2 linked regions of the Labilibaculum antarcticum genome follow. The protein of the gene in region 2 binds, or shares a complex with, the protein of the main gene of each other region. Links are inferred from orthologs where the notes say so. Each region holds a gene or a part of one and is shown on either strand. Other genes may lie near its edges.

Evidence for each region.
Region 1: the proteins of metK (region 2) and groL are in contact, whole or in part, in a cryo-EM structure (PDB 8P4O), measured with the Escherichia coli proteins. The link is inferred for Labilibaculum antarcticum from one-to-one orthologs.

Annotation. Positions count from the first base shown.
Region 1 is NZ_AP018042.1:2,826,368-2,841,952, forward strand. What follows is about bases 6,055-8,905. They hold groL (chaperonin GroEL), read left to right. Parts: upstream 6,055-6,586; coding sequence 6,587-8,224; downstream 8,225-8,905. Other genes in these bases: ALGA_RS11180 (co-chaperone GroES), read left to right, coding at 6,275-6,553; ALGA_RS11190 (hypothetical protein), read right to left, coding at 8,503-8,905. In the rest of the region: ALGA_RS11145 (hypothetical protein), read right to left, coding at 240-509; kdsB (3-deoxy-manno-octulosonate cytidylyltransferase), read right to left, coding at 661-1,410; ALGA_RS11155 (sensor histidine kinase), read right to left, coding at 1,432-2,601; ALGA_RS11160 (sigma-54 interaction domain-containing protein), read left to right, coding at 2,799-4,043; ALGA_RS11165 (LptE family protein), read left to right, coding at 4,079-4,591; ALGA_RS11170 (hypothetical protein), read left to right, coding at 4,595-5,665; preprotein translocase subunit SecG, read left to right, coding at 5,672-6,013; more of ALGA_RS11190, read right to left, coding at 8,906-10,050; ALGA_RS11195 (hypothetical protein), read left to right, coding at 10,222-10,584; ALGA_RS11200 (TonB-dependent receptor), read right to left, coding at 10,970-13,483; ALGA_RS11205 (FecR family protein), read right to left, coding at 13,484-14,353; ALGA_RS11210 (RNA polymerase sigma factor), read right to left, coding at 14,354-14,839; ALGA_RS11215 (hypothetical protein), read right to left, coding at 14,946-15,585.
Region 2 is NZ_AP018042.1:2,423,747-2,439,453, forward strand. What follows is about bases 5,055-8,027. They hold metK (methionine adenosyltransferase), read left to right. Parts: upstream 5,055-5,899; coding sequence 5,900-7,156; downstream 7,157-8,027. Other genes in these bases: ALGA_RS09615 (GxxExxY protein), read left to right, coding at 5,055-5,061; ALGA_RS09625 (hypothetical protein), read left to right, coding at 7,670-7,984. Also shown: ALGA_RS09595 (HAD family hydrolase), read left to right, coding at 138-761; ALGA_RS09600 (hypothetical protein), read right to left, coding at 776-1,456; ispG ((E)-4-hydroxy-3-methylbut-2-enyl-diphosphate synthase), read right to left, coding at 1,632-3,584; gliding motility-associated ABC transporter ATP-binding subunit GldA, read left to right, coding at 3,740-4,639; more of ALGA_RS09615, read left to right, coding at 4,684-5,054; ALGA_RS09630 (DM13 domain-containing protein), read left to right, coding at 8,098-8,514; ALGA_RS09635 (NAD-dependent epimerase/dehydratase family protein), read right to left, coding at 8,652-9,662; ALGA_RS09640 (OsmC family protein), read right to left, coding at 9,731-10,141; ileS (isoleucine--tRNA ligase), read left to right, coding at 10,834-14,274; ALGA_RS09650 (TraR/DksA family transcriptional regulator), read left to right, coding at 14,310-14,684; ALGA_RS09655 (lipoprotein signal peptidase), read left to right, coding at 14,810-15,421; ALGA_RS09660 (hypothetical protein), read right to left, coding at 15,444-15,707. UniProt on the Escherichia coli protein: Catalyzes the formation of S-adenosylmethionine (AdoMet) from methionine and ATP.

The sequences.
Region 1 (15,585 bases), 400 kb from region 2 along the record:
CGATCCATGATGGTTATATCTTTTGAATTCATAGGTAACCTTTTCAAAAACATCTTCAATTTGTTTTTATTTTTTTCGGGATCTGATTATTGTATCGTTGGTAGTAACCTGTATGTCAACATTAATTGAAGAGTCAAGCTTGTTTTGGGGATGCCAAAATTTAATTCTTTGAGTTTTTGCGTTAGTACCAGATACAATAACTTGTGTATCTGAATTAATTACAGAATGTTGATTTCCAGTTAGTTTTTTGGTGGTCTTAATTTGAATATGATGATTTTTTTATCAATAAATTCCTTGATCTCATGAATTTCAATATTCCCTAATTTTGTACTATCAATTGAATAAAGACCTTCATCGATTAGAAAAACAGACTCTTCTTTTTCAAGATTCGTAACAATCTTGTGTAAGACTTTATTGAAATTTGAGTCGAAAGACTGCTTCTTAATTTGAATAGCGTTTTTAATCCATAGAATTTGAACGCCAATAATTCCAATCAATGAAATTGACATTCGGATTATTAAACTGGTGATTATTTTTCTGCTCACTGAATTGTTTCTATTGCTATCTGAAGATACAATTCAAATATACAAAGAGCAAGGTTTGTAGTTAGTTAATGTCTCCTTAATAAGTCTTAAGGAAAAGTTAAAGCATAAAAAAGGACTATAAAAGTCCCATTTCCTTTACTCTCATTAAATCTTCAGGAGTGTCTATACCTATTGATTCATGTTCTGTTATTTCGGTTTGTATCCAGTACCCATTCTCGAGCCAACGCAATTGTTCTAAAGATTCTGATAATTCTAAATCACCTTGCTCTAGTTGAGTGATCCTCATTAAAGTATCGAATCGATAGGCATACATTCCAATATGTTTAAAGAATGAGTTTTTATTTATCCACTTCTCCTGATTTTCAGCTCGTACAAAAGGAATTGGTGACCGGCTGAAATACAAGGCGCGATTATCTTTAGCGGTTACTACCTTTACTTTATTGGGATCAAAAATCTCATCAGAATTGGTAATTTTCTTTATTAATGTGGCAATTTCTGTAGATGGATTGTTAAAACACGATTTTAATGAATTAATTTGTTCTGGTTGAATAAAAGGCTCATCACCTTGAATATTAATCACCACATCGAAATCAATCGTTAATTTTTGAGTGATCAATTTAGCAGCTTCAGCAATACGATCGGTACCACTTTGATGATTTGGAGAGGTCATGATTACCTTTCCTCCGAAGCTTTTTACAGCTTCTTCAATCCTTTTATCATCGGTGGCTACATAAACATGCTCAAGCGCTTTAAGAGCTTGTTCGTATACTTTTTGAATCATTGGTTTGCCGTTAATATCGGCTAAAGGTTTACCTGGGAACCTTGTGGATGCGTATCGTGCTGGTATAACTCCTAAGAATTTCATTTTTGTTTTCTTTTGCGCTTATTAATTTAAAGGCAAAGTAAACAAAAATTCAGAACCTTCTCCCAATTTGCTAGTCGCGATTATTTCACCACCATGACAAGTCACAATTTTCTTAGCTATGGCTAATCCTAAACCAGTACTGGTTTCGTTTGCTGTTGTTTTAGCACTGGTTGTTCCAAATTCTGTAAATAATTTTTTCACTTCTTCTTCCGGAATGCCTACGCCTTCATCACTCACCGAAATTTTTATAGTGGACATATTTTTAATAATGCTTACAGAAACTGTCGTTTGAGGATTGGAATATTTAATTGCGTTGCTTAATAGATTGTGCAAAACTTGCTCTATCTTATTTTTATCAATGGAAATTAAACCTATAGCATCATTTGAACGGAAATTGATTTTAATATTCTTTTTCTTCGCGAATATCTGGTTGATTTTTATTGTATTTATTACAAGGGTTTTAATGTCTTGCTCCTGTTTATCCAATTCAAGTTTTCCCAATTCAATTTTTGAAATATCTAATAATTCATTAATTAGATTTAATGAAAATTGACTACTATCTTTAATTAATTGTAGAAATTCAATTTTATCGTCATCAGAGAAATCATTATAAGAATCTAGAATTAAAGTAGAAAAGGACTGAATAGCTCCAATCGGATTTCTAAGATCGTGAGCCGCAATTCCTAAAAATTTTGATTTTTGTTCGTTAAGAATCTGTAGTGTATTGTTTTGCTCTTCAAGCTTTTTCTTATGTGATTCCAATTCAGTATGATCATCAACAATTACTAAAATGTACTCTTTGCCATAGTATTGAATATACCTTGTTGAATACAAAAAATGTTTGGTTTGTTTTTGTATGTCAGAATAGAAATCTCTGGATAGTTTTCTTTTGTTAGTAGGGACTTTTTCAGACATGGTTTGTAAAATGTCTTTTTTGAGGATGCAATTTAGGCAATGAGAAGTTTCTCCGCACAATGCATTTTCTTCAACGGCGAACTTACAACCTAAAGCATTGCCGCATAAATTTCCAATAATGGTTTCTTCCCGTTTTTGAAAGAGCAGTGAAAAAGATTCATTCATATTCTCAACACGCGCATTCTTATCCAAAATAAATAAGGCTGATGTAATATTATCGAATAAAATATTTAAGAATTCATTTGATTCTTTGAGGTTTTTGAGATTGATTGACATCGGTCTTTATGTTTTAAAACTGTACACTTACTTGGGTTTTTACGGAATTTTTATTGAAAGGATACTTAAAATTAACAATCTTTAATGATAATAATTAGGCAGAATAGCCTACTAAATCTAAAAAGTAGTAATTTTGTCAGGTAGCATGATAAAATTTCATGTTTTGCACTTAGGTAACAAGCAAATTAGATTTTTTTTTGATGGATATACAAACAGTAAAGCATCGTTTTTCGATTATCGGGAATACATATTCTTTAAATAGATCACTTGATATTGCTATTCAAGTCGCTCCTACTGATTTATCGGTTTTAATATCTGGAGAGAGTGGGACAGGAAAAGAAGTCTTTCCCCAAATAATACACCAGTTTAGTTCAAGAAAACATTCTCCTTATATTGCTGTGAATTGCGGTGCTATTCCTGAAGGAACAATTGATTCGGAATTATTTGGGCACGAAAAAGGTGCATTCACAGGAGCTTTGTCCGATCGAAAAGGATATTTTGAGGTTGCTAATAACGGAACTATTTTTTTGGACGAGGTAGGAGAACTCCCCTTATCAACGCAAGTTAGATTGTTACGTGTTTTAGAAACCGGAGAATTTATTAAGGTTGGTTCATCAAAGGTTTTAAAATCGGATGTTAGAGTCGTTGCGGCAACAAATATAAAAATACCAAAAGCGGTAAAAGAAGGTAGGTTTCGTGAGGATTTGTATTACCGTTTGAATACTGTACCCATTACCATGCCTCCTTTACGGGAACGACAAGAGGATATTTATTTGCTCTTTAGAAAATTTGCACAGGATTTTGCTGAGAAATATAGAATGCCACCTTTACGACTTGATTCTGGTGCTCAACAGCTCCTTAGATCTTACCGTTGGCCAGGGAATATTCGACAGTTAAAAAATATAACAGAGCAGGTTTCCATTATTGAAAAAGAAAGGCAAATTGGAGCTGATATACTTAAGGGATATCTTCCTCTGAATGATGAGCAGATGCTGCCAGCTATTTATACAGATACCTCTAAAAAGGATCAGGCATTTTCATCGGAACGGGAAATTCTATATAAGGTTCTTTTTGATATGAAACGGGACATGACTGATTTGAAAAAATTGGTGTTTGAGCTCATGCAAACCAGTGGTGACTCATCTTCTTTACAAAAGGATAATGCGAAGCTGATTCGGAAATTATATGAGGATCAGGAAATGGATGTTTTTCACCATCAAGCTTCACCGCAAGCAACTCCCAATGTTTCTTCTCCTAAAGATTCGAAAATTCAAGATACTGAGGAATTTGTAGAAGAATCTTTATCACTTGAAGATAAGGAGGTTGAATTGATCCGGAAGGCCTTGGATAAGCACAATGGAAAGCGTAAGTATGCAGCACAGGATTTAGGAATATCCGAGCGTACTTTGTATCGTAAAATCAAAGAATACGATATCAACTAATATTCACAATTTATTGTTATTTTTATTCTCAATATATGAATTTAATTAAAGTCTTGTTTTTAAGTTTTTGCGTAACCTTTGTGGTAACGGCATGTAAGGTTTCCTATTCATTTACAGGAGGAACACTTTCAGATGATGTGAAAACTTTTTCCGTTCAATTTTTCCCTAATAGGGCACTTTTGGTTAATCCCAATTTGAGTAATCAGTTTACAGAAGCACTAAAAGAGAAATTTCGTGGGCAAACTGCCTTGGATGAGATAGTGGATGGAGAAGGTCATTTGAACTTTGAGGGTGAAATAACCGGATATAGAACCCAAGCTTTGGATGTTACTGCAAATGATATATCTGCAACCAATCGCTTAACAGTAACAATAAAAGTACGGTTTATAAATGAATTAGAACCGGATAATGATTTTGACAAGAGTTTTACAGCTTTTAGAGATTTTGATAGTACCCAGCAGTTGAGTGATGTGGAAGAAGGTTTGGTGGAAGAAATTTTAGAAGACATTATTGATGATATATATAACGCAGCCGTTGTAAACTGGTAAAAAATGGATGGAAGTTTATTACAAGATTGGATAAGAAATTCTGGTAAAATGGATCGAGACAGTCATCGGGAATTAAAAAGCCTGATTGACCAATATCCTTATTTCCAGACAGCTCATTTGCTCTTGTTAAAAAACTTGCATGATAATCAGAGTATTCGGTTTAAGGAAGAATTGAGAAATTCGGCTTTGTACATTCCAGATCGGCGTCATTTATTTTTATTGATACAAGATCAGATTAAGATTCAATCCAGATCGGAAAGCTCAGAAAAGATAGTTGCTGTATCGGAAAAGCCAGAGTCGGTTTTACAGGAGAAACTAGATGATGTTCAAGTAAAAGAAGTAGAGAAAATTACTGACCTTCCTGCAGAGGAAAAACAGCTTGTGTCTGAAATAGCACATGCAGAATCAGATGAATTGATTGATTTATTTGATGAGTCAGAACTTGTAAATTCGGATTTTTCTCAGGAAGATAGAAGTACTGATAAACTTGAGGTTGTACAAGCCGCGAATGATGAAATACTAGAGTTTGCAGATGCTGAAGATAAGAAAGAGGAGTCTGCAGAGCAAGAGGAAATTAAAGAGGCATTGAGCGACTCAGAATTGTTGGTAGCAGCAACGGAAGTTTATCATATAGGTTTTGGAGGCAATTTGTACACTTTGACAGATGAACCTAAAAAAGAGGAAGAGTTATCAGACAAAAGGGAAAATCATACTTTTACTGATTGGATGACTGTAGTTGATACGAATACTAAGTCTGAGGAAATAGATGATAATTTGAATCCTGAAAAGGGAAAAGTGAAAAAAGGAAATAATCTTATTGATAATTTCATTCAAAATGAACCAAGAATCAATAGAAGTATTAAAGTTGTTGAGAAACAAGAAGATATTTCATTGGGGAGTTTAGAGGATAAAGATGGCTTTATTAGTGAAACTTTGGCCACTATATACGTGAAACAGAAACTATTTGATAAAGCGATTGCGGTTTATGACAAATTAGTGTTGAAAAATCCCGAAAAAAACCTTTACTTTGCGGGTCAGATTGAAAGAATAAAAAAATTAAAAAACAGTAAATAGATAAGTATGTATACCTTTGTAATTGTATTGACCCTTATTGTTTGTGCGCTTTTAGTGTTAATTGTATTAGTGCAGAACTCAAAAGGAGGTGGATTAGCGTCTAATTTTTCATCCTCGAACCAAATCATGGGAGTTAAGAAAACAACTGATTTTCTTGAGAAAGCAACTTGGTTTTTAGCAGGAAGTTTATTATTTCTATGTCTTGCAGCAGCAGGGACTATTAATCGTGGTGAAGTAGAAGGTCAGAAATCACAAATTGAGCAGCAGTTGCAGGAAACTGAAACGGCTCCTGAGGTTCCTGCTTTCCCAACAGAAGCTCCTTCTACAGAAAAGGATACAGCAAAATAAGAAAAGAAAAATATCTTTGATATAAAAAAAATGTCAGTATGTCATATCATACTGACATTTTTTTGTATGTGGTCATCTATCTATTCGTTAGTGTATTTATGTAGTCTTTAATGAGATATTGCCAACTGTGTTATTCATTTTTTATTGATAATTTGAAAATTGAGTCGGATCTCGGAAATAATGTCAATGAATTCCCTTTGGCATGGATTGTGAAGATAAGAAATGGTACTTTGTAAATTAATAACTTTAAATATTTTGAAAATGGCAGACTTAAAAGGTAGAATTCTTGCTGGTAAAATTTTGGTTGAAGCTATAGAAGCTGAAGAAAAAACTGCAAGTGGTATCATTATTCCGGATGCTGCAAAAGAGAAACCAATGCAAGGTAAAGTTGTATTGGTGGGTTCTGATAAAAAAGATGAGCCCATGGAATTAAAAATCGGTGATACGGTTTTTTATGGCAAATATTCAGGAACAGAATTGGTGATTGATGGGGATGATTATCTTTTAATGTCTCAGTTAGATGTTTTGTATATTGCATAATTAACTACACGAAATTTCAAAATTAAGTAAGATATGGCTAAAGAAATAAAATTTAATATAGAAGCTCGTGACCTTTTAAAAAAAGGTGTTGATGAGTTGGCAAATGCAGTAAAAGTAACTTTAGGACCTAGTGGTAGAAATGTTGTTATTGATCGCAAGTTTGGTGCTCCTCAGATTACTAAAGATGGTGTTACTGTTGCAAAGGAAATCGAATTGGCTGATTCCGGAGCAAATATGGGAGCTCAGATGGTTAAGGAAGTGGCTTCGAAAACTGGTGATGATGCTGGTGACGGAACTACCACTGCTACTGTTTTAGCACAATCTATCGTAAATGTTGGATTGAAAAATGTAACTGCAGGTGCTAATCCAATGGATTTAAAACGCGGTATTGATATTGCTGTTGCCGCTGTTGTTGCTAACATTAGAGAGCAAGCTCAGGCTGTTGGGGATAACTTCGATAAGATTAAGCAAGTTGCTAAAATCGCTGCAAATAATGATGAGACTATTGGTGCACTGATTGCTCAGGCGATGGAAAAAGTGAAAAAAGAAGGTGTTATTACGGTCGAAGAAGCAAAAGGAACAGAAACTTACGTGAAAGTGGTTGAAGGGATGCAGTTTGACAGAGGATACATCTCTCCGTATTTCATTACTGATCCTGAAAAAATGGAAGCTGATCTTGAGAATCCATATATCTTATTGTACGATAAGAAAATTTCTACAATGAAAGATTTGATGCCGGTTCTTGAACCAGTTGCTCAGACAGGTCGTCCGCTGATGATTATTGCTGAAGACATAGATGGCGAAGCATTAGCTACTTTGGTTGTGAATCGTTTAAGAGGTTCATTAAAAGTTGCGGCTGTTAAAGCTCCGGGCTTTGGTGACAGAAGAAAAGAAATGTTGGAAGATATTGCGATTCTTACTGGCGGGGTTGTTATTTCTGAAGAAAAGGGAATGAAATTGGATCAAGTAACTATAGAGATGCTTGGTCAATCAGAAAAAATTACCATTGATAAAGAAACTACAACTATTGTAAATGGTAATGGAGAAAAAGAGGGTATCCTTGGCCGTGTTTCTCAAATCAAAACTTTAATCGAGAATTCAACTTCTGATTACGACAAAGAAAAACTTCAGGAAAGATTAGCCAAATTGGCTGGTGGTGTAGCTGTACTTTATGTTGGTGCTGCTTCTGAAGTTGAGATGAAAGAGAAAAAAGATCGTGTAGACGATGCATTGAGTGCTACTCGTGCGGCTGTTGAAGAAGGAATTGTTCCTGGAGGTGGTGTAGCGTACATTCGAGCAATTTCTGCTTTGGAAAACCTTAAAGGTGATAACGAAGACGAAACAACAGGTATCGAAATTATAAAGCGTGCCATTGAAGAGCCATTGCGTCAGATTGTTCTTAATGCTGGTGGCGAAGGTGCTGTAGTGGTTGATAAGGTGAGAGCCGGCAAAGGCGATTTCGGTTACAATGCTCGTGTTGGAGAATATCAGAATTTATTCGAAACAGGTGTAATTGATCCTGCTAAAGTTGCTCGTGTAGCTCTTGAAAATGCAGCTTCAATTGCTGGAATGTTCTTAACTACCGAATGTGTTTTAATTGATATTAAGGAAGAAGCTCCTGCTATGCCAATGGGTGGCGGAATGGGCGGAGGAATGCCTGGAATGATGTAAAATAATCATATCATATTTTTAAAAAGGCGGCCAAGTGGCCGCCTTTTTTAATTTTTACAATTTTAGTATTTAGAAACTGATTCTTACTTAGAGAAAGAAGGTAAGAAGATATTGAAAAGAGATCTTGCCGGAACGATAGAGGCATTAGGGAGGGCTACCGGTCCTCATTTACCTTTTGAGCTTAAAAGAGACGGGAAGCTTGTTGATCCGAGGGATTTTTTTCAACAAGAGTTATCCGTTTTAAAAAAAAATAGAAAAAAGGGGATCGTATGATCTACTTATCTTTTACTCTTTTCAATTTTTTCCATAATGACTTCTTGTACTGGTCGATTTTCAATTTTTGAATCCAGCCATGAAATAATATCCAGATATAGAAATGCTCTCTTTTCAAATGGATCATTAACCCATTTTTGCAAATCAACTCTCGATTTTTTCAATTCATCTTTTAATTGATCCGGACTAATCGAGCTTAGTTTTCTTAGGAAACGGAGGATGTATTTTTGCACTTCCTGTAAATCTTCCATTTTAGCCAGAAAGCGATAGGTCGACCGAATTTGGTATTCCAAGAGTTCTGTATTCTCCAACTCGTAGTGGCTAATCAGATTTAGTATTCTGCCAAAGCAGTGAATGTCACCACGAAGCGTGGTGTCTCTTACGTCGGAAATCCGATTCAAATATTTAATTGCCTCCTTGTATTGACCATTGCCGAAGTACAAACAAGCAATTTTATAGTAGAAAACCAAAGCGCGGTGATTGTCCATTCCAAATTTATTCTCTTCAAGAAAACTTTCAATCTTTGGAATTAAATGTATTCCTTTATTAAATGTTCCATCCATAAAATGCCTGTTTATTCTATGCATGTACAGAAACATATGTAAAAGTATATTTAAATTCGAATTGTGATTGAATTGCTCTTCATTCTCCAATTTTCGCAATAAGTGCAGATTCGTTTTAAATTTAGTTACATGATTCGTATAGAACAGAGCTACCAATACGTTGTTAAGTCCTTTCAGATACAAATCAGTATGGATGTGAATCATTTCTGGATTGGTTTGGAAGAGGTCAACCCATTTTTGTGCATACTTGTAGCACATTAAGAAATCCTGAACGATCAAATAGTACCAAACGTAGGATTGAAACAGGTACAATTTTTCGAAGAAACTTAAAGTTTGAATATCATATGGATACAGATTGGTGTTGAAAAATTCTTTCACCATCAATAGATCTTTCTCATTTCGCACATATCCTACTTTAAGATATAAACCATAAAGTCGAATCGACATGTTCGAGAAAAATACCACCCCATCCATTATCTTACTTATTTCGGTTGCTTCCTTGGTAATTTCCTCAGCTCTGTTTTCAATACTTTTAGTAACGTATTGTGATTCTATTAACTTCTCGAATTGTACGATTTCAAATATCAGAATATTCTTCTTGTTTTTCCAAGCCAATGCTTTTGTTTTATCAAGTATTCTTAAGCTTTGCTGATACAATCCTTTGTTATACAGGACTTTCGCATGATCAATTTGCTCACGAATACTGATGCTGATATCATGATTGATCTGAGTTAATCTTAAACTTGTAAGTAATTGCTTGTACAAGTGGGCTTTTAAATTCGGAAGCTGAGATTGTTTAATATCTTTTGCTTTTTTTAAAATAATGGCCTCATGGTATTCATCCATTTTGTCCAAAACATCGAAGAGTTGTAAGAATTTAGTTTCCTTTTCGCTGCTAATTCTATTCGCATACAACTTAAAATTTCGCTTTTCAGATTTCGAAATCGATTTAATCAATTGAAACAGAGGGTCTATTTGTTGCTTAGGCATTGTACAGGATGTGTGAGTTAACTACTTGGTAAACAGTATCGGTTTTAGTTTTCATTTTGCTTGAACTTCGTAGTTTGTGTCAAAAAACGATTTTCGTAAACTCAATTTATGAGTTACATTTGAATCATCAAATCAGGAGAATGATTCAATAAAATAATCTTGAAACGGAATATGAATACAACAAATCTGTTATCAAAATTAACAAAATCTGAGAAACTAGAAACAGTTATCGGATTAAATCAAGCTCTTGAATGTATTGGAGTCGATCAAATTAACAAAGATCTTAGCCGAAATCAGGCTATTGAAATTGGAAATGTGATTGTTGATAAATTTGCAGGTGTAATGAATTTGACTAAATTGGTTGAATCTATTAAAGAAATGGTTTCGGTTGAAGAATTGGAAGCATTTAAAAATGAAATATCCGGTAAGTTAAACTCTGTTGCAATGAGTGCAACAAAAGCTCCAATTTATCAGAAACGTTTAACGACCTTGAAAAGTAGTTTTGAGGAAGTTTCTGGTGACAACGTACTTTGAAAAACCATTTGTAGTTGTTAATTCAATTGCAATTTTTTAGAGAGTTAGTGACACTATCCCCCTTGTGTTATTAATGATCTAACTATTAACCAAACATGAAGAATACTAAGTTGTGATGGTTTTGTAAGGAAATGAACGATTTCTTTTTGGCTTGTTAGTAAATATTTACGAATGATCCAATCCGTTAGAATTAGTAGTTTAAAAGTAAGTTAGGTGTGATTATACTTTTTTTGAGAAACATTTCATACTTAATCGGATCTCTTAGATTCTTCTTGTTATTATTTAGACCATCTTTTTGATTATGTTTTAATATTTAGTTGTGATAACCGGACAGGATTCTTCCTCTCCGGTTTTTTTATGGGATGTATTGAGAAATTGTGTCCTTCTAAATTGTGATTTTAAAATACAAACGGATCGAAGTTGGTACTGTTTCGGTATAGATACTGATTGAATTGATTTGATCTAAAGGTATTTTCTCGTAAGATTCGTAAGTGATGTTGTTACGGTCAAGAATATTATGAAATAACACACCAACTTCACATTTTGTCTTTTTAGGATTGAACTTGTAAATAAGTGCTGCATCGAGTCTTGTATAATCTGGTTCTGCTACAATTTTATTTTGGCTGGAATAAATTGGAAAGCCTGAACCATATATATAACTAGCAGAGATATAAAATGGGGTAAGAGATAATAATCCCGCTGTTTTTATTTCATGACGCTGATCGTGCAACGCTCTTCTATATTCGTTAGTATTGAAATAATCAAAATTCTCGAGAGTTTTGCTGAGTGTGTATGAAACCCATAAGGTATGATCACCAATGTCTTTTTTTGCAAAAATATCTAAGCCATAACTTTTACTTTTTCCCAAAGATATATTTCCTTCGTTTCGATATTTGTAATATCGTGTATGCCCGTCGGTTTTTTTGTAATAGCCTTCAACACTAAACGTGAATCCATTGTTGTTGTAGGATCCTCCTGCAACATGATGAACCGATTCCAATACCGGAATGTCTTTTTCATCGGCACCCACCCAGATGTATCGAAAATCACCATTTTCACTTATCACGGAACTTTTGGTTATAAATTGTTTGTACAAACCCCATGCGCCATTTATGTTAATGTTTTCAGAAAGTTTCAGACTAAGAGAAATTCGTGGTTCCCAGTAAACTTTATTGATATTGATTGGATAATTGGCAAGGAATCCGGCTTTTATGGAAATGCCATTACTGATATTTAAATTGTTTTGAAAATAGCCGCCAATTCTGTCTGCTCTTGATTTTATATGCAGGATATTGATATCTAGTGAGTCTTCCATTAAATTGACTTCATTGTTGATGTAATTAATTCCGGTCTCGAAATTTTGATCTTCAGCAAAAACAAATGAATTTTTAAGTGTTGCTCTGTATTCTAAAATGCTGTTTTTGGATTTGTCATCTCTTCTGAAAAATTCTTCGTTGGTATTAATTCTGGTTATAGACACCACATCGCTGGTTTTGGTATCTAACTCAGATCGGGAAACAGATAGCGAGCTGGTATTTCCATTTCTCCATACTTTTCCGTAGTTAATGGAACCTCCAAATTGATTATTGCCTTCAAATTTGTGTTTTTTCGCATTTGTATACGATTCTGTTGTGATATCGTACGAATACCGATCTTCTCCGGTCATCAGGCTTAGTGACAAATTATCTCCGTTCTCCCAATTGCTTGTAAATTTAAAGTTGATATCATGAAATTTATAATCCGGAGCTACATCTAAATCACCGAAAGAGGAAGCATTATTTCCCGATAGTAAGGCTTGTCCTAAGCCTTGTCCCTGAAGATTTGCGTTTGATGCAGCATACTTTATCCGTTCATCTTTAAAAAGGTTGTAATAGGTTTGCCGAAAAGCCAACAGTACAGATGACCGTTTTCCGATAGGTTGTTCGTAGGAACCACTTGCCGTGATATTATTTAAGGTTAGATTTAGAGTAGGTTTAAGGCGGCTGCCGTTTTTGCCGGTAATGTGCACAATTCCACCAACCCGATCGCCGTAGCGTGCATCGAAACCACCTTTTAAAACCTCAATATTTTTTACAACCAAAGGATTAACCGCACCAATATCTTCATAAACATTTTTTAGTCCCCAAAGGGTTATGTTATCGAATAATACCTGACTTTCGCCTTCGTACGATCCCCAAATAATCAGGTCGTTTTTTTGTTCTCCCGCAGCTAGAATTCCTGGTTGTAATCGAAGCAATTCAAAAACAGAATTGTCGTTATTGGTTGGAAGAAAACCTGCTATTTTATGGTTTAATTTTAAGTTTCCTGCCTGATTGCCCATTTTAATAAATGTCTGAACAATTTTATCTGTAACTGTAATTTCGGGTAAATCGGTACTCGCTGCGGTAAGTAAAATGTTTTGGTTTGGACCTTGATTCACAAGTGTGTCGTGAATAAAGTACCCTAAATAGGAAGCTAAAATTCGAAATGTACTGTCTGTTTCCGAAGTAAATGAAAAATTTCCCCGTTCATCGGTAGCCATGGGTGAATCGTTAATGGTTAGATGAGAAAAAGGAAGAGGCTCCAAGCTTTCTATATCGAGAATTTGTCCGAAAATACGATATTGAGTAATTTTCTCTTCAGGGTAAATTAAAAATACCTCATTCGATTTTTGATAATTAAGAGGAAGCTTTCGCAGAAGAAAGTCTATTGTTTTATCTTTTGAAGAAAAAGACTTGTCTATACTTACCGTATAGTTGGCAAGTAGATCATTGTTAAAAGAAAGTTGAAAATCATACTTATCCCTTAGATCAATCAATACTTCGCTCAAAGCCTTTTTTTGTGCAAGAACTTTAATTTTTTGAGCAGAAATATTTGAAAAAACCAATCCTAACAGTAGTAAGATGATGAGTCGTTTCACTTATTGGGCATTAGGGGTTATGATGTAATTGTTATTGGGACCTTTTACAAATTTTAATCCGAGTGGCATGCAAACAGTATGCAATGTCATCTCTACAGATTTCTCTTTATGAAACTTCCCAGTATAAATTAAATCAAATTTACCCTTTTCTACAATATTAATATTGTATTGTAGTTCAATTTCCTCAAAAACAAGTGGTAAAGGTGTTTTAGTAAACAGAAATAAATTATTACGCCAAGATATTTTGTCCTCAGTATTTTCACATTTCTTGAGCTCTATTTTTCCATTCTTGGTAACAAAAGCATGATCGTTAGGCAGTAAAAGAATTTTGTCTGAAGTTAGGGTCGAAACAACCTTCACTTTACCGGTGTAACAGGTTACCTTGTACTGATTTCCTCTTGCATAAATATTAAAACTAGTCCCTAAAACACAGGTCTTGCCGTAGTTCGAGCTTATTTCGAATTTGCTCCCTTTTGTAATTTTAAAGAATGCTTCTCCTTCAAATTTCACTTTTCTCGAAAATTTCCACCAGTATGGTTTATAAGATATGCTTGAGTTTGCGTTTAAATCAACTATTGATTGATCAGGTAAGTTGATGCTTACATGTTCCCCTTTTGGACAATGAATAGTTTTTGTGTAAAGATTTATAAAACCAGTGAATCCCAACAGAATTAGAATGCAGGCAGCTGCTGCATATTTTACCCATTGCAATCTCACCACTTTAGTAGGAGCAGTTGGAGCAGAGGTTTTCTTCGAAAGCTCTTTCCATACATCCTCTTTGGATTTTGAATAAGTGACTTCGATTTTCGGAAGTGAATTTAGAAAATCCATATCCGGGTTGAGGTCGTTATGTTGGTTGTTGTTGTTCATTTATCTTCCTAATGCATTTCTTAAATATGAAAGTGCGTATGACATTCTTTTTTCAACAGCTTTTACGCTGAGTTCTAATCGATCGGCAATTTCCTGGTATTTTAAGCCTTCCATTCTGCTCATTAAAAAAACAGTTCTTTGTTTTTCTGAGAGTTCTTCCAGGGCCGTTTCATATTTTGTTTTTAGTTCTTTGTAAGCTAGTTGATCTTCAGGTGTGTGATTGTCAACAGCAGGTTCTAATTTCACTAAGTATTTTTGGGCTACTTTTTCTCTTCTGTATTTGCTGATAAAAAGATCGCCTGCAATTTTGTAGAGTAATGATCGTAAAGGTTTCTCGTCGAAATCTAAATTTTTCTCCCACAATTTCATGAAACTATCTTGTGCAATATCAGTGGCCAGTTCTTCATCACGGGAACGATAGTAAATATAGTTCCTGATTGAATCGAAATGGTTGTCAAACAATAGTTTAAATTCTTCCTGTGTCAAGGCTAGGGGATTGGTTTAGAGTAAAAATAAACTTTTTCGGTGAATTTGGTGCAGAGGATTCAAGCAATACTCTGCACCAGTTTCAATTTTTGTTGATTCAAATCTACTATTTGTCCCTAAGTCTTAGGTGTATTCCAATTTCTATTTCTTCTGTTACCGTTTCGCCGGCATCATTAACGTATGTGTAAGTTGCAATGTTATCACATTCTCCGTCACCATAATCAAGTCTTGCAAATTCAATTTGGTTTTGAGTAAAGATGACCAATCCACTTACAATTACTCTGCAAGTACCAATTCTCACCAATGGATTCTCTGCATCAATTGTTTTCGAATATTCATTTTGCTCTGAATCTACGCAAGTAACAGAACCTCTAATTTCGATCATATCATCGCTAACATCCCACTTTGTATCCAATCCTGATACCCATTCTTTGGTTCTATCTTCCGAACGGAAAAGAGTAGTTTCATCAGGAAAGGTGAAGGTTAATTCACTTGTGCTTGCAAACATTTTTGATACCCCTTTTTCACCGGTATATTCAATACGTTTCCATCCATCAATAGCAATACCATCAATTACTAAGTCGAGAGTAATTTCACGAACGGCACCATCTGCACAGGGAGCTGCAGTTAGCTCAATAATAATAGTACCACTAATAACACGACCGTTGTTAAGAACAGTAGAATCGCCATAATTAATAGTAATTGTCATTGGGAAACGACTTACTTCACCAAATTCGATGGATACA
Region 2 (15,707 bases):
TATGAGTCAGGTGCTCTAACCAGCTGAGCTATAGGCCCGATGAAAACAAGACGGTAAAAGTATTTCATTACCTTTGTTTTGCGAGTGCAATGTTACATATTTGTATTGAATTATTCAATACTTGAAACCATTTTTTTATGCAAAAATACAATTCCATACCAAATATAATTTTCGACTTTGGAGGTGTGCTCCTTAATATTGATACGAGTCAGGCAGTTAAGAGTTTTAAAGAGATTGGTTTAGTTGATACTGATTTGGTGAAAAAAGAATATCAAACCAATGGTTTGTTTGATCGTTTGGAAAAAGGTACAATAAGTGCTGATCAGTTTCGCCTCGAAATAAGAGAGTATATTAAGGCCGAAGTTAGCGATGAGCAAATTGATTGTGCGTGGAATTCCATGCTTTTAGATCTGCCTTATGAACGTTTAGAGCTATTGGGAAAGCTTAAAAAGAGCCATCGAATATTCCTTTTGAGTAATACAAATATAATTCACTGGGAAGCTTATATGGGAATGATTCAAAAAGTTCATGGTGTTTGCCTTTCCGACTTTTTCGAAAAAGATTATTATTCTCACAATATGGGCCTGAGAAAACCCGATCCTGAGATTTATACAGCTCTTCTTAAAAATGAAGGCTTACTTGCTTCGGAAACTTTATTTATTGATGATATGTATGCAAACTACCAAGCCGCAAAATCGGTAGGAATGCAGGCTCACTTTCTTGATCTGGAAAATGGAGAAACTGTTTTGGATTTGTTTTAAATTGGAAAGGAAAGTTATTTCTTACGGAAACTTCCCATTGTATTGTCATAATTGATGTAATACAATCCATTTTGAAGCCCTTCCAATTTAATTTTGTCACCAAAGCCTTTAAAAACGATATTACCGTAGTTATCGTAAATCTCGTAAAGAGTTTCATTGGTGAATAGTAACTCATCTTTTACTTTTTCGGGACCAAATGTAATGGCTGGTAAAGCAGACTGATGTTTTATTTCCGAAGAATAATTTGGTGTTTCTGTATAATCTAACTGATAAATTCTGAATTTGTTTTCGCCTGAGTGTGGGCGTACATTTAACTGATATTTATTTATTTGAGGGAGGCCAACACCTTCAACTTCTCCTATCGTGATCCATTTGTTCCAACGATATTGTTGAACGATAAATGGTAATGAACCTAGTTCATCTTTGGTAGTCCAATTCAAGAATCCTTTTTTATCAACAACGGCGCTTTGCAGGTTGAACGAACTAACGGGTTTAATGGATTCAGCATTAATGATTTTTGGCAAACATCCATTTTTATAATGAAGAGTAATGTTTATTTTCTCTCCAATAGGAAAATTAAATTTAGATAAATCAATTTCAAAAGCACTGCTGTTAATTTCATCAGCTGAGGTCATTCCATTAACAGTCACCTCGTACACACAAAATCCCACTCCCGAATCCGAAAATGGATTCATTACATAGATATTTTTGCCAAGGAAAATCCCATTTAATTCGAGTTTTTCTCCATTAGCAAAATTAAATATGAAAAGAAAAATGAGTAGTGTGACTTTGTTCTTCACTATGTAAAATCATGTTGGTCTAGATGCAAGATACTAAAACAAAGAGTGATAAAAAAAAGTTTGAAATGGATTATTTATGAATCCAATCTCCGTGACCTTTAATGATCTCTGTAAGCTCATGAATGGCACTCTCACTGGGGATGTTTTTTTTAATTAATTCACGACCTTTGTATAAAGATACCTTTCCGGGTCCGGCACCTACGTATCCGTAATCAACGTCACCCATTTCGCCAGGACCATTTACAATGCAACCCATTACTCCAATTTTCAAGTGAGTTAAGTGTGAAAACTGTTTTTTTACTTCTGCAACAACATCCTGAAGCTGGAAAAGGGTTCTTCCGCAACCCGGACAGGAGACAAACTCTGTTTTACTTGTTCTTACCCTTGCGGCTTGTAAAATTCCAAATGCGGTTGAGTTAATCTCTTCATGGGAGAGTTTACCTTTATTATCAAGCCAGATACCATTCCCGAATCCATCAAAATACAAACTTCCTAAATCAGCTGATGCTTTTAAATGAATATCTTCCAGATTCGATTCTTCGAATGATCTCTTAAAAATTATCGGCGTTTTGCATTTAGATTGAACCAACCGGAAAGCAAAAGCTCTTTGTTCTGCAAATGCATTTTGATGCTTTGAAGAGCATACCAAAACGACTTTTGGATTCTTGATGATTTGCCTAATAAATTCATCAGATAAATCGGAATAGGCACATTCAACAAAAAGGATATCGGTGTGAAAGAAGGCTAAATTCGCGTTCGAAAACTCCTTAGCTTGAAAAAGAGGATAGGTGTTTTCCGCAAAATTATTTGCCATTTCCCAACATACCTGGTCAACAATTATTCCTAATTCTTTTGGGTAATCGGCAAAAATAGGGTCGAAACCATTCACAAACAGATAATCGCTGGCAAGTTTGCCTTTCTCCCATTCAAATGTATCCTGATTCAGAATGAAACCTGCTTTTTCGGGAAGTTCTGACGAAATGTATTTTTCATGACTTGCATCAGTTACCACAACAGGTACTTTACCGCTGCCAATATTCCCAAGCAGTAATGTCGATCTTTTGTAAAAATCAAAAAGATTAATGTCTGTATTTTCAATGGGCAAAATTGGAGCATGACCAATTTTTTCCGAAATATAATCAACTAGTTTTTTTCCTACCGGAGATTCTATTTCCGGATCTTCAGTTAGTGATATCCGAACCGTATCGCCAATTCCATCATTTAAAAGTGCTCCTGTTCCAACGGCCGATTTAATTCTACCGTCTTCACCTTCACCAGCTTCGGTTACGCCTAAATGCAAAGGGTAATGCATGTTCTCATTTTCCATTTCGCTAACTAGCAAACGAATGGTTTTCACCATCATTACCGTGTTGCTCGATTTAATGGAAATAGTAACATTTTCAAAATTTTGTTCTTTGCAAATTCGCAGAAATTCCAAAGTCGCTTCAATCATTCCTCTGGGTGTGTCGCCATATCTGCTCATGATTCTGTCTGATAAAGACCCATGATTTGTTCCTATTCGAATAGCAGTGTTGTGTTCTTTGCAAACACGAAGAAAGGGAATGAATTTATCTTTTATTTTTTCAAGTCCCTCCTGATATTTAGCTTCTCCATAGTCAGGAGTCTTAAAATCGGCTCTTTTATCAACAAAGTTTCCTGGGTTTATACGTACTTTATCCACATATTTTGCTGCAATTAATGCGGCTGCAGGATTAAAATGAATATCAGCAACTAAAGGGGTATTGTATCCTCTTTTAACCAGTTCTTCTTTTATGAACCTCAGGTTTTCAGATTCCTTAGTTCCTTGGGCAGTTAATCGAACATATTCTGCTCCCGATTCTATCATTCTGATGGATTGCTCAATACTGGCTTCAATGTTATTGGTATCAGTGTTGGTCATTGATTGAATTCGAATGGGATTTTTAGCACCAAGCGGAGTATCGCCTATTTTCGATTCTGATGATAAACGACGAGAGTAGTTAAATATATCTTTGCAAAAAAGTTTATGTTTCGAGAAACTCATTTATTAGGTTTTAATATTGAAGTACAAAGGTAAGGGATAAATTTTATAAATTTGATGAACCTTTACAGGAAGCTTTGCAAGATATGCACTAATTTTATTTGTGAACTTTTGTGATGTACTTGGTTGTTATTTGTAGTAAAAATGAAATAGATTTTATGTCAGTAAAAGTTCAGGAAGTAAGCAAGCTATACGGTAAACAAAAGGCTTTGGATAATTTGAGTTTTGAAATTAATCAAGGTGAGATTGTTGGATTCTTAGGGCCAAATGGTGCAGGGAAATCAACAATGATGAAGATAATTGCCGGGTATATTCCTCAAACTTCAGGTTTGGTAGAGGTGAATGGACTTGATGTGAGTACTGACTCATTAGAAATAAGAAAGCAAATTGGATATCTGCCCGAGAACAATCCATTGTATCAGGAAATGTATGTAAAAGAATATCTCGATCATGTGGCATCCATTTATAAATTGGGTAAAAACAAAGCAAAGCGAATTGCCGAGATGATCGATTTGACCGGATTAGGTGTGGAACAGAATAAAAAAATTGCATCTCTTTCGAAAGGATATCGCCAAAGAGTCGGGATTGCTCAGGCATTAATTCATGATCCTAAAGTATTGATATTAGATGAGCCAACTACCGGATTGGATCCGAACCAACTTTTGGAAATTCGAAAATTGATTCAGGATATCGGCAGAGAAAAAACCGTGATGCTTTCTACGCATATCATGCAGGAAGTAGAAGCTTGCTGCAAGCGTGTTTTAATTGTAAATAAAGGAAAACTGGTTGCTGATAGAAGTATTGATTTTCTGGCTGCTAACAAATCAGCACAACGAATTGATGTCGAATTTTCTTCGGAAGTTTCTGCTGATTTATTACAGGAAATTAACGGAGTGGTTGAAATCGACGCTCTTGGTGAAAACCGGTATTGTTTTGTTTCCAAAACGGATATCCGTAAAGAAGTATTTCAATTTGCTGTATCGAAAAATCTGGTGATTTTGGAGATGAAAACCCGATCGGAAAATTTAGAGGATATTTTCCACCAACTCACTTTGTAATTTTATCTGTTTTGATGTAGCTTTAAGTTTACAAAAAAAACAATATGAAGGAAAATGAGATTACTGAAAAGATAATTAAGGCTGCAATGAAAGTGCATACTACTCTTGGGCCAGGATTATTAGAATCAGCATATCATGAATGCCTGTTTTATGAATTGCAAAAAGCTGGTTTAAAAGTAGAGAAAGGAAAAGCACTTCCGATAATTTATGACGGAGTAAAACTAGATTGCGGTTATCGACTCGATTTGTTTGTTGAGAATCAGATAATTGTTGAGCTAAAATCAATTGAGTCATTTAAGGATATTCATTTAGCACAAACACTAACCTATTTAAAACTAGCAGATAGAAGGCTTGGACTGATGATTAATTTCAACGTTGAAAAGTTAAAGTACGGTATCAAGAGAGTTGTTAATGGTTACTAATGTTTCTGAGGGCTCTTTGTGGTAGAATAAAATAGTTTTTTGCGAGTTTAAAAAATCGACCACAGAGACCACGGAGTTTCATAGAGAAAAAAACTTTCTTCTTTTAATACCGTCTTCGTTTATAAAATATTTGAATCTCTGTGCTTTTTTACCCTCTGTGTGCCTCAGTGCCCTCTGTGGTAGAAAAAACATGTTGTAAATTGTTTCTGTAGGGCTAAAGAATGTTTACCACCTAGAAAAAATGAATCAGTTTAATTCTCATACTTCCAATTTTTCTAAGTCTTGCTCATCCTCTGTGTACCTCAGTGCCCTCTGTGGTGAAAAAATTGGTTCTGTAGAGTTAAATAATGTTTACCACCTAGAAAAAAAATGAATCATGGCAGTTTTGCCCTCTGTTTCCCTCATTGTTCTCTGTGGTAAAAATTAAGTTTGTTCAAATGATATTGAAATTATTTAGCTTTAAAGTTCTTCAGGGGTGAAAAAAGATATCCTAAATTCCCACTATAATTAAGACTTACAACTCTTTATTGGCTCGGAAGTCCCTGTTTTTCAGTTCAAGCATTTGTTTAAATGTTGTAAAAGCAAGTGTTTAGTTTTGTTTATTTCCGAAATAATACTTTCCTTTGCCCCGAATTATGTGGAAAGATTTGGCTGCTTGCAACCACGGAAAAAAATGCTAAATGGTGAACTATGTGCTTTTCGGCGCATAGACAACCAACCATTGCTTTCCCGTATCGTGACTCCGTTATTTACTTAGCGGACTTAAACAACATTGCCTGTCGATTTAATGGATGCAATTCATGATGTCGACATCACAACTAATTATTATTAAATTATTATGGGATATTTATTCACATCAGAATCTGTTTCTGAAGGACATCCAGATAAAGTAGCGGATCAAATTTCAGATGCTTTATTAGATAAGTTTTTAGCTTTCGATCCAAATTCGAAAGTTGCTTGTGAAACAATGGTTACTACCGGGCAGGTTATTCTTGCTGGTGAAGTAAAAACCAATACCTATATCGATGCTCAGGAAGTAGCTCGTGAGGTAATTAGCCGCATTGGTTATACAAAAAGCGAATATCAATTTGATGGCAATTCATGTGGCGTTTTATCAGCTATTCACGAACAATCGCCTGATATCAATCGTGGTGTCGATCGTGAAGATCCAATGGCACAGGGAGCAGGTGATCAAGGAATGATGTTTGGTTACGCTTGTAAAGAGACTGATGATTATATGCCTTTGGCTCTTGAACTTTCCCATCGCTTATTGATCGAATTAGCAGCTATTCGTCGCGGAGGAAGAGAGATGACATACCTTCGTCCTGATTCAAAATCGCAGGTTACCATTCAATATGCCGATGATGATACCATCGAAAGAGTGCACACTATTGTGGTTTCCACTCAGCACGATGATTTTGGCCCGAATGATGAATTGATGCTGGCAAAAATTAAAAAAGACGTTCGAAACATATTAATACCTCGTGTAATTAAACAATTACCAGCGCGTATGCAGGCTATGTTCGATGAAAATTTCATTTTGCACGTAAATCCAACAGGAAAATTCGTAATTGGAGGACCTCACGGCGATACCGGTTTAACCGGTCGTAAAATTATTGTGGATACCTACGGCGGAAAAGGGGCTCACGGTGGTGGCGCATTTTCAGGAAAAGATCCTTCGAAAGTTGACCGTTCTGCGGCCTATGCAGCCCGTCATATTGCCAAGAATTTGGTTGCTGCAGGTGTTGCAGAGGAGTTGTTGGTTCAGCTTTCGTATGCAATTGGAGTTGCCGAGCCTGTAGGAATTTATGTAAATACCTACGGAAAATCGAACCTAAGCCTTACCGATGGTCAAATTGCCGATAAAGTTACCGAGCTTTTCGACTTACGTCCGGCTGCTATCGAGCAACGATTGAAATTGCGTAATCCAATATATGAAGAAACAGCGGCCTACGGTCACATGGGGCGAACTCCTCGTACCGTTGTTAAAAAATTCGAATCTCCCTATTTTGAAGGATTAGAGCTTGAGGTGGAATTATTCACTTGGGAGAAATTAGATTATATCGAGAAAGTAAAAGAAGCTTTCAATTTGTAAACAACAACAAATACAATATATGCAAAGCCGTTCCATTTATTTGGAATGGCTTTTTTATTGCCAATTATTTAAAGCGTAAAATTTATTTGGGGGGTCCCCCTGCGGGGCGGGCTTTCCGTTCCAACTCCTCACTCGTACCTCGTTGCGGGGTTTCCACTGTAATCCCTAACCCAAAACCCAGTTTCAACATGGCACCAAACATTTTTCCTCCCCATTTAAAGTAAGCTTTGTTAAGCATATGGCAGTAAGTCACAATAAATTAATAAACTATTACCAAATAGCAACAATTCACAGATGTCAAATAATAATATGTAATCTTCAAATAAAATATTACCACTCTCAACTAAAATAGTACTACTCTCAAATAATATTTTATCGAAATTAAACCCTATTTTATTCCCAATAAATAATAATCTGATACCAATATGTAGCAATATCAGCTAATTATTGTTAGCTTTATTCCTGTTACAATAAGAATATTGCGTTGTCAAGCTAATTCATAAATGAATCATTATGAGACGAAAAGTTAAAAATTCAGTTGCTATTAACGAACTAATTAGGTTCGAAATGAAACGACAAGGATTAAGCGCTCCTGAACTTGCACAAAAAATGAACATTGGTCTAAACTCCATGTATCATATTCTAAAACGACCAAGCATGCAAATTGATCGTCTTTGGGAGGTTTGTGAAGCACTGCAATTGAATTTCTTTAAAGTTCTGGCTGATGAAATAAACATTACTAATCCTGTCGATCCTCAAATGGATCAATTGCAACAAGAAAATAAAATGCTTCGAGAAGTAATTCAACTATTGGGAAGCAGTAAATAATAAAATACTTGAGTAATACTTGTAAATTCCGGCGACAATCACTAAATTAAGACTCTAAGGTCTTTTATTAAAAAAGAGCAGCCTAAGCATAGTATTTACTCTAAATTTTAAAAATGAAAAATTGGTATTTATACATAGCACTACTTCTGTTTACAGCCTGCTCTAGCAGCGGAGATATGATCGATGAAATGGATGAACTTCCCAATAAATCAGAAGAAATGATGGAGGAAGAAGAAACATCGGCAAATTTTGTTTCCGATGCTCATCCAACATCAGGAACTGCAAGTATTAGTGAAGATGGCTTAACACTATCTTTAAGCAATTTTAAATCGGACGACGGGCCTTTGCTAGAGCTTTATTTAGCGACCGATTTATCAGCTAAAACCTACGTTTCTCTGGGTGACTTAAAAGGACTCAACGGAAATTATCAGTACAGTATTCCTGAAGGCACTGAGTTGGAAAGCTTAAAATACGTGATTGTTTGGTGTGTCGAATTTAGAGTAAGTTTCGGACACGCAGTTTTGCAGTAGATTTTTTTAAGATAAAATATTTTTGAAGCCCGATCTTATAATCGGGCTTTTTTTTTGTGCTCATTGTCTTTGATGGTGAAACACAAAACTGAATTGTATTTTATGATTCCTCCTGACTGCCCTAGGTGCTTTTGAAGTTAAATCTTTTTAGGATAGTGCTTCAACGTATCTTCAATACTTTTCTCAACAGGAATAAATTCAAAATTCAGAGCCTCTTTTATTTTCCGGTTCGAGTAGTATTTTATATTGTGAGATGCCCGGGCTGTTTCTTTTGTAAGTACTGCTGGTTTAAATAGAAATATTGTTTTCAAATAAGCTAATCGCCAAGCAAGTTCGGTCAATTTTCTACCAGCATATTTTTGTGGACTGGCAATTCCCAAATATTTCGCAATGGTTTTGAAAATAATTTCATAGCTGCAATTATCACTATTCAGTATAAAACGTTCATTTACAACATCACTTTCCATCAACTCAATCATCGAACGGCTTACGTCACGAACATCAACATAGCCCGTAATTCCTTTGGTGTAGTATTTTAAACCTTTGGCAACGGTTTTAAACAGAAGAGAACTTCCTTTGTCCCATTGTCCGGGCCCAAGAATAATCGATGGATTCACGATAACTGCATTTAATCCTTCTTCTATTCCTCTCCATACCTCCAATTCCGATCTGAATTTACTGGCTGAATAACCTGATCTTTTTTCTTCAGGGCTCCAAGGTGTTTTCTCAGTAACAGAATTTTCTCCTTCCTCAGGCGAACCCAAAGCTGCAACAGAACTTATCATGCAAAATTTTCGGATGTTGGCTTCCAGGCAGGCATTTATCAAATTGCGGGTTCCTTCTACATTTATGTCCTGCATATTTTTGCGGTTTTCCTTCTGGAAAGAAACGAGCGCAGCACAATGGTATACATCTTCAATGTCTTTAAGTGCATCCTCTAACGAAAAAGGATCCATCATATCTCCATCTATCCATTCAATGGATTTAAAAAGTTCGTTGGCATTGTTAGAGTAGTAAGTAAAAGTAGTGCGTACGAACTCGATATTGCTGTTTTCCCTTTTCAAGGCACGAACTTTATTGCCTTTCGAAAGTAAATCAAATAATAAATGCGAGCCAACAAGACCTGTTCCTCCAGTAACTAAAATCATAAACTGTTAATTAATTATCATCCCTAAAAAAAAGAAGGGATTGTAAATTTGATATAAAAAAAAGAGGGCTATTGAGCCCAATTTAATTTAATACTTTGTGTCATTTGGGTATGTACACTTAAAGGTACCGGACTGGTTCCTGCAACACTTTCTATAATTTTCTTTTCTTCAGCCGTGTAATTCCTATTTGGAAAATTAAATTCAACGATTACTTCAGAAACTCTTCGGGGATCGCTGGCCATAATTTTAGTGATATCCAGCTCGGTTCCAGTAATATCAATATTGTTATCTCGAGCAACAATTCCCATAATGGTCATAATGCAAGTCCCAAGTGAGGCCGCTAATAAATCGGTTGGCGAAAATGCTTCTCCTTTTCCTTGATTATCAGTTGGTGCATCGGTGAAAATTTTATTGCCCGATTGCAAATGAACACACTCGGTTCTTAAATCACCAAGGTATTTTGATTTGATAGTTATCATGCTGTTTATCTATTTAGTGAAGTGTAGTAAGCAATTTTGGTTCTGTGAATTTAAGGATTATAAAATAGATAGTAAAATCTTCATACGAGTTAGATAATAAAATTTACTCTAGTTGGAATATATCGAATTAGAAGTTTAATTTCTTGTTTATTCTTATATTTTTTCAATTGCATCAGAAATGATTTTTAGTTCAGTATGTAAGATATTTATGGATTTTTTTAATTGGTCTTACTGTTAGTTTTACTGTTTTCATTTTTCAAGAAATTTGTGTCTTCGTATAAGAAGAAAAATTCTGCAGGTTGAGATTCTAACCACGTAAATAAATACTTGCTAAAAAGATACTTCAGGCATTTTTGCATTGAGGTATCTTTTTTTATTGCTTTCAAATATGAAGATATATTCTTCTATTAATTTCAAATTATAAGCAATCTGCAATGTCTCTAAATCAGTCAACTTTTATTGACTGATTAAATAGAGCTTAGATCCTTGATTCTACAATCACTATGACCATCAATTCTTGTATTTTTTCTATATTTGTAAACTTTTAATACAAAATAAGATAATTTAAGTCGATATAATGCCGAGAAACATTTGTCAATCAGTATCACCCCGATAGCTATCGGGCTTGCACAGATAATGATGAATGCAAATACTAATCGGTGTTAGCGAATTCAAGATAAATATTACAATAAATGAGCACTAAATTCCCAGAGTACAAGAAACTTGATCTATCACAGGTCAATAAGGATATTCTAAAAGATTGGAAAGAAAATAACACATTTGAGAAAAGTTTGGAGACTCGTGAAGGCAATCCTACTTTTGTTTTTTATGAAGGACCTCCATCTGCAAATGGTATGCCGGGTATTCACCATGTTATGGCACGTGCTCTTAAGGATATTGTGTGCAGATACAAAACTCTTAAAGGATTTCAGGTGAACCGTAAAGCGGGTTGGGATACTCATGGTTTGCCGGTAGAACTTGCTGTTGAGAAAGAATTGGGAATTACTAAAGAAGATATTGGAAAGAAAATCTCGGTTGATGATTACAACCAGGCATGCCGTACCAATGTTATGAAATATACCCGTGAGTGGGAAGATCTGACTTCTAAAATGGGATACTGGGTAAACATGGAAGAGCCATATATTACCTACGATAACCGTTACATAGAAACACTTTGGTGGTTGTTAAAGCAAATGTTCGAGAAAGATTTGCTTTACAAAGGATATACCATCCAACCGTTCTCTCCTGCGGCAGGTACTGGTTTATCAACTCATGAGTTGAATCAGCCAGGCTGTTATAAGGATGTAAAAGATACCACAGCAGTTGGTATGTTTAAGGTGGCTCGCGATGAAAAAAGCGAATTCATTTACGAAGGATTAGATTGTGATGCTTATTTTATTGCCTGGACAACTACGCCATGGACACTTCCTTCGAATACAGCTTTGGCTGTTGGATCAAAAATTGAATACGTTCGTGTTCGAACTTTTAATCCATATACAGGAATTCCTTGTGTGGTTATTTTGGCAAAAAAACTGTTCTATAATTTCTTTGATAAAAAATACGAAGGACTTGAATTGGGGGAATATGAAGTTGGCGACAAGCGTTTAACTTTCAAGACTCTTTCGGAACATGTAGGAGCAGATTTGGAAGGTGTTCGTTACGAGCAAATTATGCCTTTGGTTAAACCTGAAGGTGATGCTTTCCGTGTTATTCTTGGTGATTTTGTCACCACAGAAGATGGTACAGGTATCGTTCATATCGCTCCAACTTTTGGTGCCGATGATGACAGGGTAGCTAAAAGTGCTGGTATCTCTCCATTAATTCTTCGCGATAAAGAAGGTAAAATGCAACCAATGGTTGATCGTACCGGTAAATTCTTCAAAATTGAAGATTTGAGCGAAGAGTTTGTAAAAGAATTTGTGAATGTTGAGGCTTACGGCGAGTATGCTGGTCGTTTTGTAAAGAATGCTTACGATCCAACTTTAACCGATAAGGATGCAACTCTGGATATTGATATCGCTGTTGCATTGAAGAAAGAGAGTTTGGCTTTTAAAGTTGAGAAACACGTTCACAACTATCCACATTGCTGGAGAACAGATAAACCAATTCTTTACTATCCATTGGATTCTTGGTTTATCCAAACAACAAAAGTTCGCGATCGTATGATCGAACTCAATAAAACCATTAACTGGAAACCTAAATCAACTGGTGAAGGTCGTTTCGGAAAATGGTTGGAGAATTTACAAGATTGGAACCTTTCCCGTTCCCGTTATTGGGGAACTCCACTTCCAATTTGGGCGAGTGAAGATCGTACAGAAATTAAATGTCTTGGTTCTGTTGCCGAATTAAAAGCTGAGATTGAAAAGTCGATGGCTGCCGGTTTCATGACCGAAAATATACTTGCTGATTACATCGAAGGAGATAACAGCAAAGAGAATTACGAGAAATTCGATCTACACCGTCCATACGTTGATGGTTTGATTTTGGTGAGTGAAACGGGGCAGAAATTGTTTCGTGAGCTCGATTTGATTGATGTTTGGTTCGATTCAGGAGCTATGCCATATGCACAGCAACATTATCCTTTCGAAAACAAAGAGAATTTCGACAAGCTGTTCCCAGCTCAGTTTATTGCTGAGGGTGTGGATCAAACACGTGGATGGTTCTTTACTTTACATGCTATTGCAACAATGTGTTTTGATAGTGTTGCTTTTGAAAACATCATCTCTAACGGTTTGGTATTGGATGTAAAAGGCAATAAAATGTCTAAACGACATGGAAATGCTGTTGATCCTTTTGAAACCATTGAGAAATATGGTTCAGACCCATTGCGTTGGTACATGATTACAAATGCGCAACCTTGGGATAATTTAAAATTCGATTTGGGTGGTGTTGAAGAAGTTCGTCGTAAATTCTTCGGAACTCTTTATAATACTTATAGTTTCTTCCAATTGTATGCAAATGTTGATGGATTTGATTATTCTGAAGCTGATGTTCCAATGGAAAACCGCCCTGAAATAGATCGTTGGGTTCTTTCTCTTTTGAATTCCTTAATTAAGGAAGTTGAAGAGTGTTATGAAACCTATGAGCCAACTCGCGCGGGTCGGGCAATACAGAATTTTGTAAATGAAAATCTTTCAAACTGGTACGTTCGCTTGTGTCGTAAGAGATATTGGGGTGGAGACTATTCTACCGATAAGATTTCGGCTTACCAGACTCTTTACAAATGTTTGGAGACCATTTCGATATTGGCTTCACCAATTGCTCCATTTTACATGGATCAGTTGTTTAAAGATCTAAATTCAGTTAGTGGTCGCTTTAGCGAAGAATCGGTTCATTTGGTTAATTTCCCTAAATATGATGCGGAAGTAATTGATTCTGCTTTGGAAGAAAGAATGGATATGGCTCAGAAGATTTCTTCAATGTCATTAGGATTGCGTCGTAAGGTGAAAATCCGTGTTCGTCAGCCTTTACAAAAGATTATTATTCCAATTCTTGATGAAACAATGGTTCCTCAGTTAGAGGCAATTAAAAACATCGTTCTTTCTGAAATTAATGTGAAAGAAATGGAATTTATTACTGACACATCAGGAGTTTTAGTTAAAAGCATCAAGCCTAACTTTAAGACCTTGGGTCCAAAGCATGGTAAGATAATGAAACAAATTGCTGCTGAAATCGGTAAAATGAATCAGGAAAACATTATTGCTTTTGAGAAAGACGGCAGCTATTCAATTATTGTAAATGATGTAACTGTTGTATTAGCACCGGAAGATGTAGAAATTGCTTCGGAGGATATTCCAGGATGGTTAGTTGCTAATGAAGGGAAACTTACTGTGGCAATGGACGTAAACATAACTGATGAATTACGTAAAGAAGGAATAGCACGGGAGTTTATCAATAGAATTCAAAATTTAAGAAAAGAAAGTGATTTTGAAGTAACTGATAAAATCAAGCTCGAAATTATGATGCACGATTCTATTAATGATGCGGTACTTGCTCATAAAGAATACATTGGGAGTCAGACTTTAGCTGTCAGTTTAGAATTAGTTAAGAAATTATCCAAGAATGAAGCCAAAGCAGTAGAGATTGAGCAGGGGATAGAGAGCTTTATTAAGATTGAAAAAGTTAGTGAATAATTGATTTTTTGTTATCTTTAAAAAAAATAGAAACAATGACAGAAAAGAAGCGATATACAGACGAGGAGTTACAGGAATTCAAAGATTTGATTAAAGCAAAACTTGAGAAAGCCAAAAAAGATTACGTGACTCTAAAAGAAGTAATCTCGAATAGTTCTGGAAATGATACTCAAGATACTTCGCCAACTTTTAAAGTGTTAGAGGAGGGAGCATCCGTATTGTCTAAAGAAGAGGCTGGGCGTTTAGCTGAGCGTCAGGCAAAGTTTATTTCTCATTTAGAATTAGCTTTAGTTCGAATTCAAAATAAAACTTATGGCATTTGCCGCGAAACAGGTTCTTTAATTGCTAAAGAAAGACTTCGTGCTGTTCCTCATGCTACATTAAGTATCGAGGCTAAAAACAAACAGTAAGATCTTTTATAGAATATATTAAATGATTGGAAGAATAATCTTCCAATCATTTTTGTTTACTATTATCAGATTTTATTTATTTGAAATCTGAATATAGAGTAATAGTTAACGTTTAAACAATCAATATGTCTTTATTTAAGAAATCGGCAGCACTTATCGTGGTACTACTCATTTTGGACCAGGTACTAAAAGTTTGGATTAAGACCCATATGATGCTTGGGGAAGAATTTTCGGTATTCGGAGATTGGTTCCTGATCCATTTTATCGAAAACAATGGAATGGCTTTCGGTATGGAATTGGAAGGTGAATGGGGTAAAATTCTTTTAAGTTTGTTTCGAATTTTTGCTGTTTGCGGTATTGGTTGGTATCTGCATGATATTTCGACCAAGAAGGCTCCTTTGGGATTAGTTATTTCAATTGCTTTGATTTTTTCAGGTGCAATGGGAAATATTATCGATAGTGCATTTTACGGATTAATTTTTAATGATAGCTACTATCAGGTTTCAACTTTTATGCCCGAAGCAGGTGGTTATGCCTCTTTTTTACATGGCAAAGTAGTTGATATGCTTTACTTCCCTTTGTTGGATGGAAGATTCCCCGATTGGTTGCCTATGTGGGGCGGAGAACATTACGTTTTCTTTCGCCCGGTTTTTAATATTGCCGATTCATACATAACAATTGGTGTTATTTCTATCCTTTTGTTTCAGCGAAAATATTTCATGAAAGAACACAAATAAAAAAAGCCCGTTAGGGCTTTTTTTATGACTTAGCCTGATTGGCTTTTCTTTTTCGTTGTGCTTTAAAATACAATATCTGACTTCGTAAACTCCATATTCCTCCAGCAATGATGATTAGGAATATCCATTGTTTTCGTCCCCATCCTGCATCTCCAAAAATACCTTTCGTTAACATCACAACCGACATCACAATTAGTAAACTTGTGACAAGTGCAGCAACATGTCCTATTGCCGCATTTTCTTTCTGTATACCTGTAGTGCAAAAGAAGAGTATAAGACCAAAAAA